Regions from separate parts of the Arthrobacter sp. P1_B9 genome, predicted to be linked through region 2. Evidence: riboswitches for the same ligand, from Rfam matches in the RefSeq annotation. Region 2 holds a riboswitch; the other holds the start of a gene.
The links. Region 2 has a riboswitch for glycine ahead of gcvP (aminomethyl-transferring glycine dehydrogenase). Riboswitches for the same ligand answer to the same signal wherever they lie in the genome.

Region 1: linked by a shared signal. The riboswitch ahead of gcvP (aminomethyl-transferring glycine dehydrogenase) and the one ahead of gcvP (aminomethyl-transferring glycine dehydrogenase) in region 2 are both predicted to bind glycine.

What each region holds. Positions count from the first base shown of each region.
Region 1 covers NZ_JBFUAA010000009.1:166,250-170,664, reverse strand. Annotated here, with positions in the region: gene AC1D1A_RS14190 (type I restriction endonuclease) at 748-1,836, opposite strand; partial or broken gene AC1D1A_RS14185 (short-chain dehydrogenase) at 1,915-2,091, shown strand; glycine riboswitch at 2,235-2,332, shown strand; glycine riboswitch at 2,334-2,441, shown strand; gene gcvP (aminomethyl-transferring glycine dehydrogenase) at 2,494-4,415, shown strand, end outside.
Region 2 covers NZ_JBFUAA010000017.1:4,001-8,415, forward strand. Annotated here, with positions in the region: gene gcvP (aminomethyl-transferring glycine dehydrogenase) at 1-1,476, opposite strand, end outside; glycine riboswitch at 1,516-1,630, opposite strand; glycine riboswitch at 1,632-1,730, opposite strand; gene AC1D1A_RS18645 (TetR/AcrR family transcriptional regulator) at 2,014-2,553, opposite strand; gene AC1D1A_RS18650 (MFS transporter) at 2,621-4,207, shown strand; gene AC1D1A_RS18655 (Dps family protein) at 4,361-4,415, opposite strand, start outside.

The DNA.
Region 1 (4,415 bases), on a different contig from region 2:
GATACCTGAGGACGTTCAGGCGAAGGATGAGATACAAGTGCGCGATATCTTCTCATCCATAATTCGGAATTCACTAAGGGCAGCGAGCCGCGTTGGCATGCGGACGAGATCGGCGATAACTTCATGTTTTGGCCAGGGCGGACGTTCGGTCCCGGCTTCCTTGGGAGCGCTCGGTCAGGTTGGTTCCTACCGCTGCTCTTTGCTTGTGTTCGCGCGGAGTGCAAACACAGCGTCGGCCATTTGGTGGTCATGGCTGCGGGAGCTAGGGTAACGCAAAGGACTTTACTTTAAAGTTCAACTTATTTACTTGACGTAAGGTCCAATATCGGCCGTCGCAGGGTGCCTTGGGGCCGCTGTCCTCGACGGGCGTGTGATCCATAGGTCTGAGCCGCAGGCACCCGCAGCACCCCAATAGCCGCCACCAAAGACGACACCGCATCTGGGTCCGTCCCCGCGCCCACTGGATCCACGCCTTCGAACGTCGCGTCAATCAAGGCGGCGCACAGATACCCGACAACCTCCTCGCGGACCCCGGCCGAAACCGAATAGGCCCTCGCCCGCTCGCGCTGCGGCTGACCGGCTCAGGTGTTCGGGGATGGCCGCAGCCGGCCACGCGTGACTGCGGGGTCCGGCAACACAGCAGGGGGGCGCTATTAAGGACAGCGGACGACGGTGGGAGGTCCCGCCGTCGTCCGCCTGTACCGACTGTGAAATCAGATGGCTGGACTGGGCCGCCAGTTTCGGCGCTTACAGGTAGCTTTTTACGCTCGCGCGGAGTGCTTCGGTGTGCTCGTAGATCTCTTCCAGCGAGCTAATCGGCACCCGCGTCTCCTCCCGGTTGTCGTCGAAAATGCCGATGTACTTCTGGGTGCGGTTGAAGTGCAGTCGCGCGATCGGCTTGCGGTTGTTGTCGTCCAGCAGCACCGCGAAATACGATTTGGCATCCCTCTGCGCTACGCGAGCGGGCTTGACTTCGCTGCAAACGATGGCCCGCACGATCTGGTACCCCTCGATTTCCTCCAGCGTTGTTTCCAGGCCGTCAGCCTCGGCCAGATCCGCTTCGGCCACGGGTGCGCTGGTGACGATGGAAGCGGCAGCGTCGTCAGTTTGGGGAAAGGCCGGGGCGCCGAGGGCCTTCTTCAGCCGCTCGTTCACCTGATCGTTCAGGAACTGTTTGGACGCTTTGGTCACCAAAGCGGTGAATTGTTCACGCACCTTCTGGGTGTAGGGGCCCGTATACACCCGACCGGTGAGGAACTTGATCCACTCGTCCTCGGGCTCCTTGAATTGTGCCGCCAGGGTCCGCTTGAGTTCGCCGATGTATTTCAGTTCGCCGGCCGCGCTGATGATCGAGTCGAGATCAAAGACGTCCCTGGACAGTTTTTGCAGCTCCGGAATCAGGGATTCGTCGATGTCGTTCAAGTCGAGCACCAGGAATGGCTTGGCATCCATGCGGTTCGGGGCATCGAGGTCCGTGAAGAATTGGTACACCTCGCCGTTGGTGAGGATGGCGATTCTGGCGTTGGTGACGGCAAAGTACCGGAAAAGCTGAGAGGCGTGCTCGATCTTCACGGGTTCCGAGGACTTCTTGCACTCGATCAGGATCTGTACTTCGCCGTCCTTGACGATCGCGTAGTCGATCTTCTCGCCCTTTTTGAGACCCACATCCGCGATGAACTCCGGGACCACTTCCAGGGGATTGAAGACGTCATAGCCAAGGATTGTGGAAATGAAAGGCATGACAAAAGCATTCTTTGTTGCCTCTTCTGTCTGGATTACACCTCGCTGCTGGCGCACCTTTGCTGCCAAAGCCGAAAGTTTTTCTGCAAACTCCATTTGTCCCCCTACGAATTGATAGTGCTGCCCACCGTAGCGCAGGCCTGTGCCAATTTGATGAAAAGTTGCGTTTGAGGGGCCCACTGGGGATCCCAGCTCGCGGCCGAACGCCTCGGCCCGCTGATGCAGGCCACCGTCCCCACCCCCGCCACCGCCGCGCAGCTCGCCGCGTCCATCACCTTCCTGCTCAGCGACGACGGCACCAACATCAACGGCGCCATCCTCGCATCCGACGGCGGCTGGTCCGCGCTGTAGGGGAGCGAGCCGAACGCAAACGGACGGCGGCAGGAGGTCCCGCCGTCGTCCGCGGGAACAGCGACTCAATTGAAATAAATTTTGCATCCTGCCCGGGAACCGGATAAATTGTGAGCTGTGTCACCGACCAGTGGCACAGCTTATGATCTGCGGCGGGAGAGTCCTGCCGGTACGTTCAGCAGGCGCCGTAGGAGCAAATCCTCCCCAGGAATCTCTCAGGCCCACGTACCGCCGCGGCAAGGCAACTCTGGAAAGCAGTCCGGGCAACCGGGCTCACCGACGGTGCAAGTGGCGCGCTGCTATCAGCAGGGCAAAACGGAAACTCTCAGGTCCAATACAGAGCGGGGAGGAACCCGAATCATCGTGGCGTCTTGATGCCACCTGAATTATGGAGTTCCTCTCATGACGGTTCAATCGTCCCCGTCCACCTTCGCAGACCGCCACATCGGCGCCCGCCGCCAGGCCGACATCGACACCATGCTCAAGGCCGTCGGCTACGACAGCGTTGATGGCCTCGTTGACAACGCGGTCCCCGATTCCATCCGCCAGGAAAAGCCCCTCACCCTGGACAGCCCCCTCAGCGAAGTCCAGGTGCTGGCCGAACTGCGCAAGCTCGCCTCCAAGAACAAGACGGCCGTGCAGATGATCGGCCAGGGCTACTACGACACCGTCACCCCGCCGGTGATCCGCCGCAACATCCTCGAAGCCCCCGCCTGGTACACCGCCTACACCCCGTACCAGCCGGAAATCTCCCAGGGACGCCTCGAGGCGCTGCTGAACTTCCAGACCATGGTCCAGGACCTCACCGCGCTCCCGGTCGCCAATGCGTCCCTCCTGGACGAGGCCACCGCGGTTGCCGAGGCTGTGCTTCTCATGCGCCGCGCCAACAAAAACAAGTCTGCTGCCGGGGCCAAGACCGTCCTCGACGCCGACTGCCTCCCGCAGACCATTGCCATCGTCAAGGGCCGCGCCGAAGCGCTGGGCTTCGAGGTGCAGGTCGCTGACCTCTCCGCCGGTCTGCCCGACGGCGACATCAACGGTCTCGTCCTCCAGCAGCCGGGCGTCTCCGGCCGGGTGTGGGATCAGTCCGGCGTGATCGCCGAGGCCAAAGAACGCGGCGCACTGGTCACCGTGGCGGCGGATCTGCTTGCCCTGACCCTGATCACCCCTCCGGGCGAGCAGGGCGCGGATATCGCCGTCGGCTCCACCCAGCGCCTGGGCGTGCCGCTGTTCTTCGGCGGCCCGCACGCCGCGTACATGGCGGTGCGCGAGGGCATGGAACGCACGCTCCCCGGCCGCATCGTCGGCGTCTCCAAGGACAACGCCGGTGTCCCGGCCTACCGCCTGGCCCTGCAGACCCGCGAGCAGCACATCCGCCGTGAGAAGGCCACCTCCAACATCTGCACCGCCCAGGCGCTGCTGGCCATCGTGTCCTCGTTTTACGCCGTTTACCACGGCCCCGACGGGCTGAAGGCGATCGCCCAGACCGTCCACAACAACACCCGCGCCCTTGCCGCCACGCTGAAGATCGTCGGCCGGGAACTGGTGAGCGACTCCTTCTTCGACACCCTCGCGGTCCGCGTGCCCGGCAAGGCCGCCAAGGTCATCGCCGCCGCCGAGGCCCGGGGCATCAACCTGCGGCTCATCGACGCGGACACAGTTGGCGTGTCCGTCGATGAAACCACGACGCCGGAGGTCCTCTCCGCGGTGGTCGTCGCCTTTGGCGCCGGCCCGGTGGTGGAGGCCAAGGGCTTCGAACTGCCCGAGACGGTGCTGCGCACCTCCGACTTCCTGCAGCACCCGGTGTTCAACACGCACCGCTCCGAAACCCAGCTGCTGCGCTACATCCGCAAGCTCTCGGACCGCGACCTCGCCCTGGACCGCACCATGATCCCGCTGGGCTCCTGCACCATGAAGCTGAACGCCACGGCCGAGATGGAAGCGATCTCCTGGCCGGAATTCGCCTCCATCCACCCGTTCGCCCCGGACTCCCAGACCGAGGGCTGGCGGGAACTCATCAGCGGCCTCGAAGCTGACCTCGCCGAAATCACGGGCTACGACCAGGTCTCCATCCAGCCCAACGCCGGATCCCAGGGCGAGCTCGCCGGCCTGCTGGCCATCCGCGGCTACCACCACTCCCGCGGGGACGCCCGGCGCAACATCTGCCTGATCCCCGCCTCGGCCCACGGCACCAATGCGGCCTCGGCCGTGCTCGCCGGCATGAAGGTGGTTGTGGTGGCCACAGCCTCCGACGGAACGATCGACCACGCCGATCTTCAGGCGAAGATCGAGGCGAACAAGGACGCGCTGTCCTGCATCATGAT
Region 2 (4,415 bases):
GCGACGGATGTAGCGCAGCAACTGGGTCTCGGAACGGTGCGTGTTGAACACCGGGTGCTGCAGGTAGTCGGAGGTGCGCTCGACGGCGGGGTCCAGGCCGAACGCAGTGTCCGTGCCTGCAGCCGCGGCAGTCACGGACGCGCCGAACGCGGCTATGACGTCGGCGACGACGGCAACCGTCGTGGCCTCGTCGGCGGAGATGCCGACGGTGTCGGCGTCGATGGCGCGCAGGTTGACGCCCTTGGCGTCGGCTGCCGCGATGATCTCAGCTGCCCGGCCCGGCACGGAGACGGTGATGGTGTCGAAGAAGGAGGTGTGCAGCACATCCAGGCCGGCGGCCTTCAGGGAGGCGGCGATGGTCTTCGCGTGGACGTGGACCGACTGGGCGATTGCCTTCAGCCCGTCCGGGCCGTGGTAGACGGCGTAGAAGGAAGCCACGATGGCCAGCAGGGCCTGGGCGGTGCAGATGTTGGAGGTGGCTTTCTCGCGGCGGATATGCTGCTCGCGGGTCTGCAGGGCCAGGCGGTAGGCGGGAACGCCGGCGTTGTCCTTGGAGACACCCACGAGGCGGCCGGGCATGGAGCGCTCGAGCCCCTTCTGGACGGCCATGTAGGCAGCGTGCGGTCCGCCGAAGAACAGCGGCACGCCGAAGCGCTGGGCGGATCCGACGGCGATGTCAGCGCCCTGCTCGCCCGGGGACGTGATCAGGGTCAGGGAGAGGAGATCTGCCGCGACGGTGACGAGGGCGCCGCGTTCCTTGGCGTCGGCGATCACGGCGGTGTGGTCGAACACGCGGCCGGAGACGCCCGGCTGCTGCAGGACGACGCCGTTGATGACGCCGTCGGGCAGGCCCTTGGAGAGGTCGGCGACCTCGACCTCGAAGCCGAGGGCCTCGGCGCGGCCCTTGACGATCGCGATGGTCTGGGGCAGGCAGTCGGCGTCGAGGACGGTCTTGCCGTCGTGCGCCGTCTTGTTCTTATTCGCGCGGCGCATCATCAGCACGGCCTCGGCCACGGCGGTGGCTTCATCCAGCAGGGAGGCGTTGGCGATCGGCAGGCCGACCAGGTCCTGGACCATGGTCTGGAAGTTCAGCAGCGCCTCCAGCCGGCCCTGGGAGATCTCCGGCTGGTAGGGCGTGTACGCGGTGTACCAGGCCGGGGCTTCGAGGATGTTGCGGCGGATCACCGGCGGGGTGAGCGTGTCGTAGTAGCCCTGCCCGATCATCTGCACGGCGGTCTTGTTCTTCGACGCCAGCTTGCGCAGCTCGGCGAGGACTTCGACCTCGCTCAGGGCCGCGGCGAGCGCGAGGTCGGCGTCCTGGCGGATGTCCTTCGGAACGGCGGTGTCCACCAGGGCGTCGACGGTGTCGTAGCCGACAGCCTTCAGCATGGCGTCGACGTCGGCCTGGCGGCGCGCGCCGATATGCCGGTCAACGAAGGACGTGGAGGCTGGGGTAACAGTCACAAGGAACTCCATAACTCAGGCGGCGCAGGGTACGCCACATTGATTCGGGTTCCTCCCCGCTCTGTATTGGACCTGAGAGTTTCCGCGCAGCCCGCGTTTCAGGGCTCCGCTTGCACCGTCGGTGAGCACAGCATGTCCGGGACACGCCTGCTACTTTCCAGAGATGCCTTGCCGCGGCGGTACATGGGCCTGAGAGATTCCTGGGGAGGGTTTGCTCCTACGGCGCCTGCTTGTACCTACTTGCAGGACTCTCCCGCCGCAGATCAAAGGCGTATTTAATTGGGTGTTCAATCGGGGGTGACAACAGTCACAGCTCTCATTGTCCTATGCCGGGCGCGCGTCCGCAAACTCCCTCCCGGCGGCGGACCCAGGTTACGGGCCACGAGCCACCCGGCGGCGAATCCGGCGGCGCGAATTCGCCGGAAACGCCCGGAGTCGCCGTAACTTTCCGGCGTACTCGAACGCTTCCGGCGAATTCGGCGGGGAGTAAGGGGGGTCGGCGGGGAGTAGGGGGTCGGCGGGGAGTAGGGGTGGGTGTGGGTGTGGGCTTCAGCCGCGCAGGCGCTCGACGGCGGCCAGGAGGCTCTGGACGTCCGCCTCGACTTCCGGCGGCGGCCCGCCGGGACCCCGCGCCAGCATGGCGTTGAAGTACAGCCCGTCCCCCATGCACAAGACGGCCTTCGCCATGGCGGGCCCGACGTCGGCCGCCAGCAGTTCCAGCCAGCTCGCCTGGCCGGCGGCGAAGCGGCGGAGGGTTTCCCCGTGCGCCACCTCGGCGAGCCGCGTGGCCGCCACGAAGACCCGGTCCATGGGCGTGTCCGCCCACACCGAGGACTTGATGAAGTACGCCGCCGCCCCTTCCGGGGCTGCCGCCATGGCCGCAACATCGGCAGCCAGGAGCCGGTCCAGCCGTTCCAGCAGGACCGCGATCATGGCCTCTTTGGTCGGAAAATGGTAGAGCAGGCCGCCCTTGGAGACGCCGGCCCGGCGCGCGACGGCGTCCAGCGTCGCGGCGCGTTCACCGACTTCGATGAGCAGGGATTCGAAGGCATCGAGGACGGCCTCGCGGGCGACGGGTTTCCTGGGCATGCCTCCCATCATGCCTGTCCGCGCGCGCATTTCTTAACTGTACCGTCCAGACGGTACAGTTATCCTTATGAGCATTTCATCGATCACCGTAGCCACCAGCACTCCTGCGGCCACCGGACCCCGGGCACCGTGGCGTGACTGGGTGGCGCTGGCCCTGCTGATGTTCCCCGTCCTGCTCGTGGCCGTGGACAACACCGCGCTCACGTTCGCCCTGCCGGCCATCGCCAGCAGCCTGACCGCCTCCGGCGTCGAACTGCTCTGGATCGTCGATGCCTATCCCCTGGTCCTGGCCGGACTCCTGGTCGCGATGGGTTCCCTGGGCGACAGGATCGGCCGGCGCCGGCTGCTGTTCGTGGGCAGCGCGGGCTTTGCCGCGGTGTCGGCCGTGACGGCGTTCGCGCCGAGTGCGGAATGGCTGATCGCCGGCCGCGCCGGGCTTGGCCTTTTCGGCGCCATGCTGATGCCGTCCACGCTGTCGCTGATCCGGAACATCTTTCCGCAGCCCAACCGGCGCAGGCTGGCGGTGGCGATCTGGGCCGCCGGCTTCTCCRGCGGCGCCGCCCTCGGCCCGATTGTCGGCGGCTGGCTGGTGGAACACTTCTGGTGGGGCGCCGTCCTGCTGGTCGCGGTGCCGATCATCCTGCCGCTGCTGCTGCTCGGGCCGGCCCTGATCCCGGAATCCCGCGATCCGAAGCCGGGCCGGGTGGACGTGCCCAGCATTGCCCTGTCCCTGCTGGTCATGGTGCCGGTGGTCTACGGGATCAAAGCCCTTGCCACCCACGGGCCGGCTCCCGAGGCCTTCGCGAGCATCGGAACCGGCCTGCTCATGGGCTATGTGTTCATCCGGCGGCAACGCGCGCTTGCCCGTATCCACAGGACAGACCACAGCACCGCGCCGATGCTCGACGTCAGCCTGTTTGGCAACCGGATCTTCAGTACGGCCATTGTGGCCAACGTCCTGGCACTGTTCTCCTTCAACGGCTTCATCCTCTTCCTGGCCCAGCACCTGCAGCTGCTGGAGGGCCAGTCCCCCTCGGCCTCCGGCGTCGCCATGGTCCCGGCCCTCATCGCCACGGTTGTAGCGGGGCTGCTCGTGGTCCCGCTGGTGCGCAAGGTGCGGCCCGGCTTTGTGGTGGCCGGCGGCCTGCTGCTGAGCGCGGCGGGCTATTTCGTGGTGGCATTCGGCGACCACAGCCAGGGCCCGTCGCTGCTCCTTGCCGCCCTGCTGGTGCTCTGCCTGGGGGTGGGCGCCGCGGAGACGATCTCCAATGACCTGATCCTGGGTGCGGCGCCCGCCGACAAGGCAGGGGCAGCCGCCGCTATCTCCGAGACGGGCTACGAAGTGGGGTCCCTGCTGGGTACGGCGATTCTCGGCTCAATCCTGACGGCCTCCTACCAGGGCAACCTCCGGCTTCCCGCGGGCGTGTCCGAACTCGCCCCGGCGGCGGCCACCAGCCAGGCCGGTGAAACCCTGGCCGGCGCTGTGGATCTGGCCCGGATGCTTCCGGCGCCCCTGGCCGAGGCGGTGACGGCGGCCGCGCGCACCGCCTTCGACTCGGGCGTGCACGTCACAGCGTCCATTGCACTGGTTCTGATGTCCGGGGCCTGCGTCCTGGCCGCCGTCGTCCTGCGGTCGGTGCCGAAGGCCCAATAGGGCTCAGCGGCCGCCGTCAGCGTCACGCCGTCGTCAGCGTCACGCCGTCGTCAGCACCAAGGGGTTCCAGCCCTTAAACAGCAGCGTCCGGCGCCGGGTATCCTCCCGGCGCCGGACGCTGCTGTTTTTTGGGGGGCTGGTGGGAGCCGGTCCCTACTTGCTGTCCGGGGTGGTCACGCTGGCGGTGGCCCGCATGGTCTCGGCATTC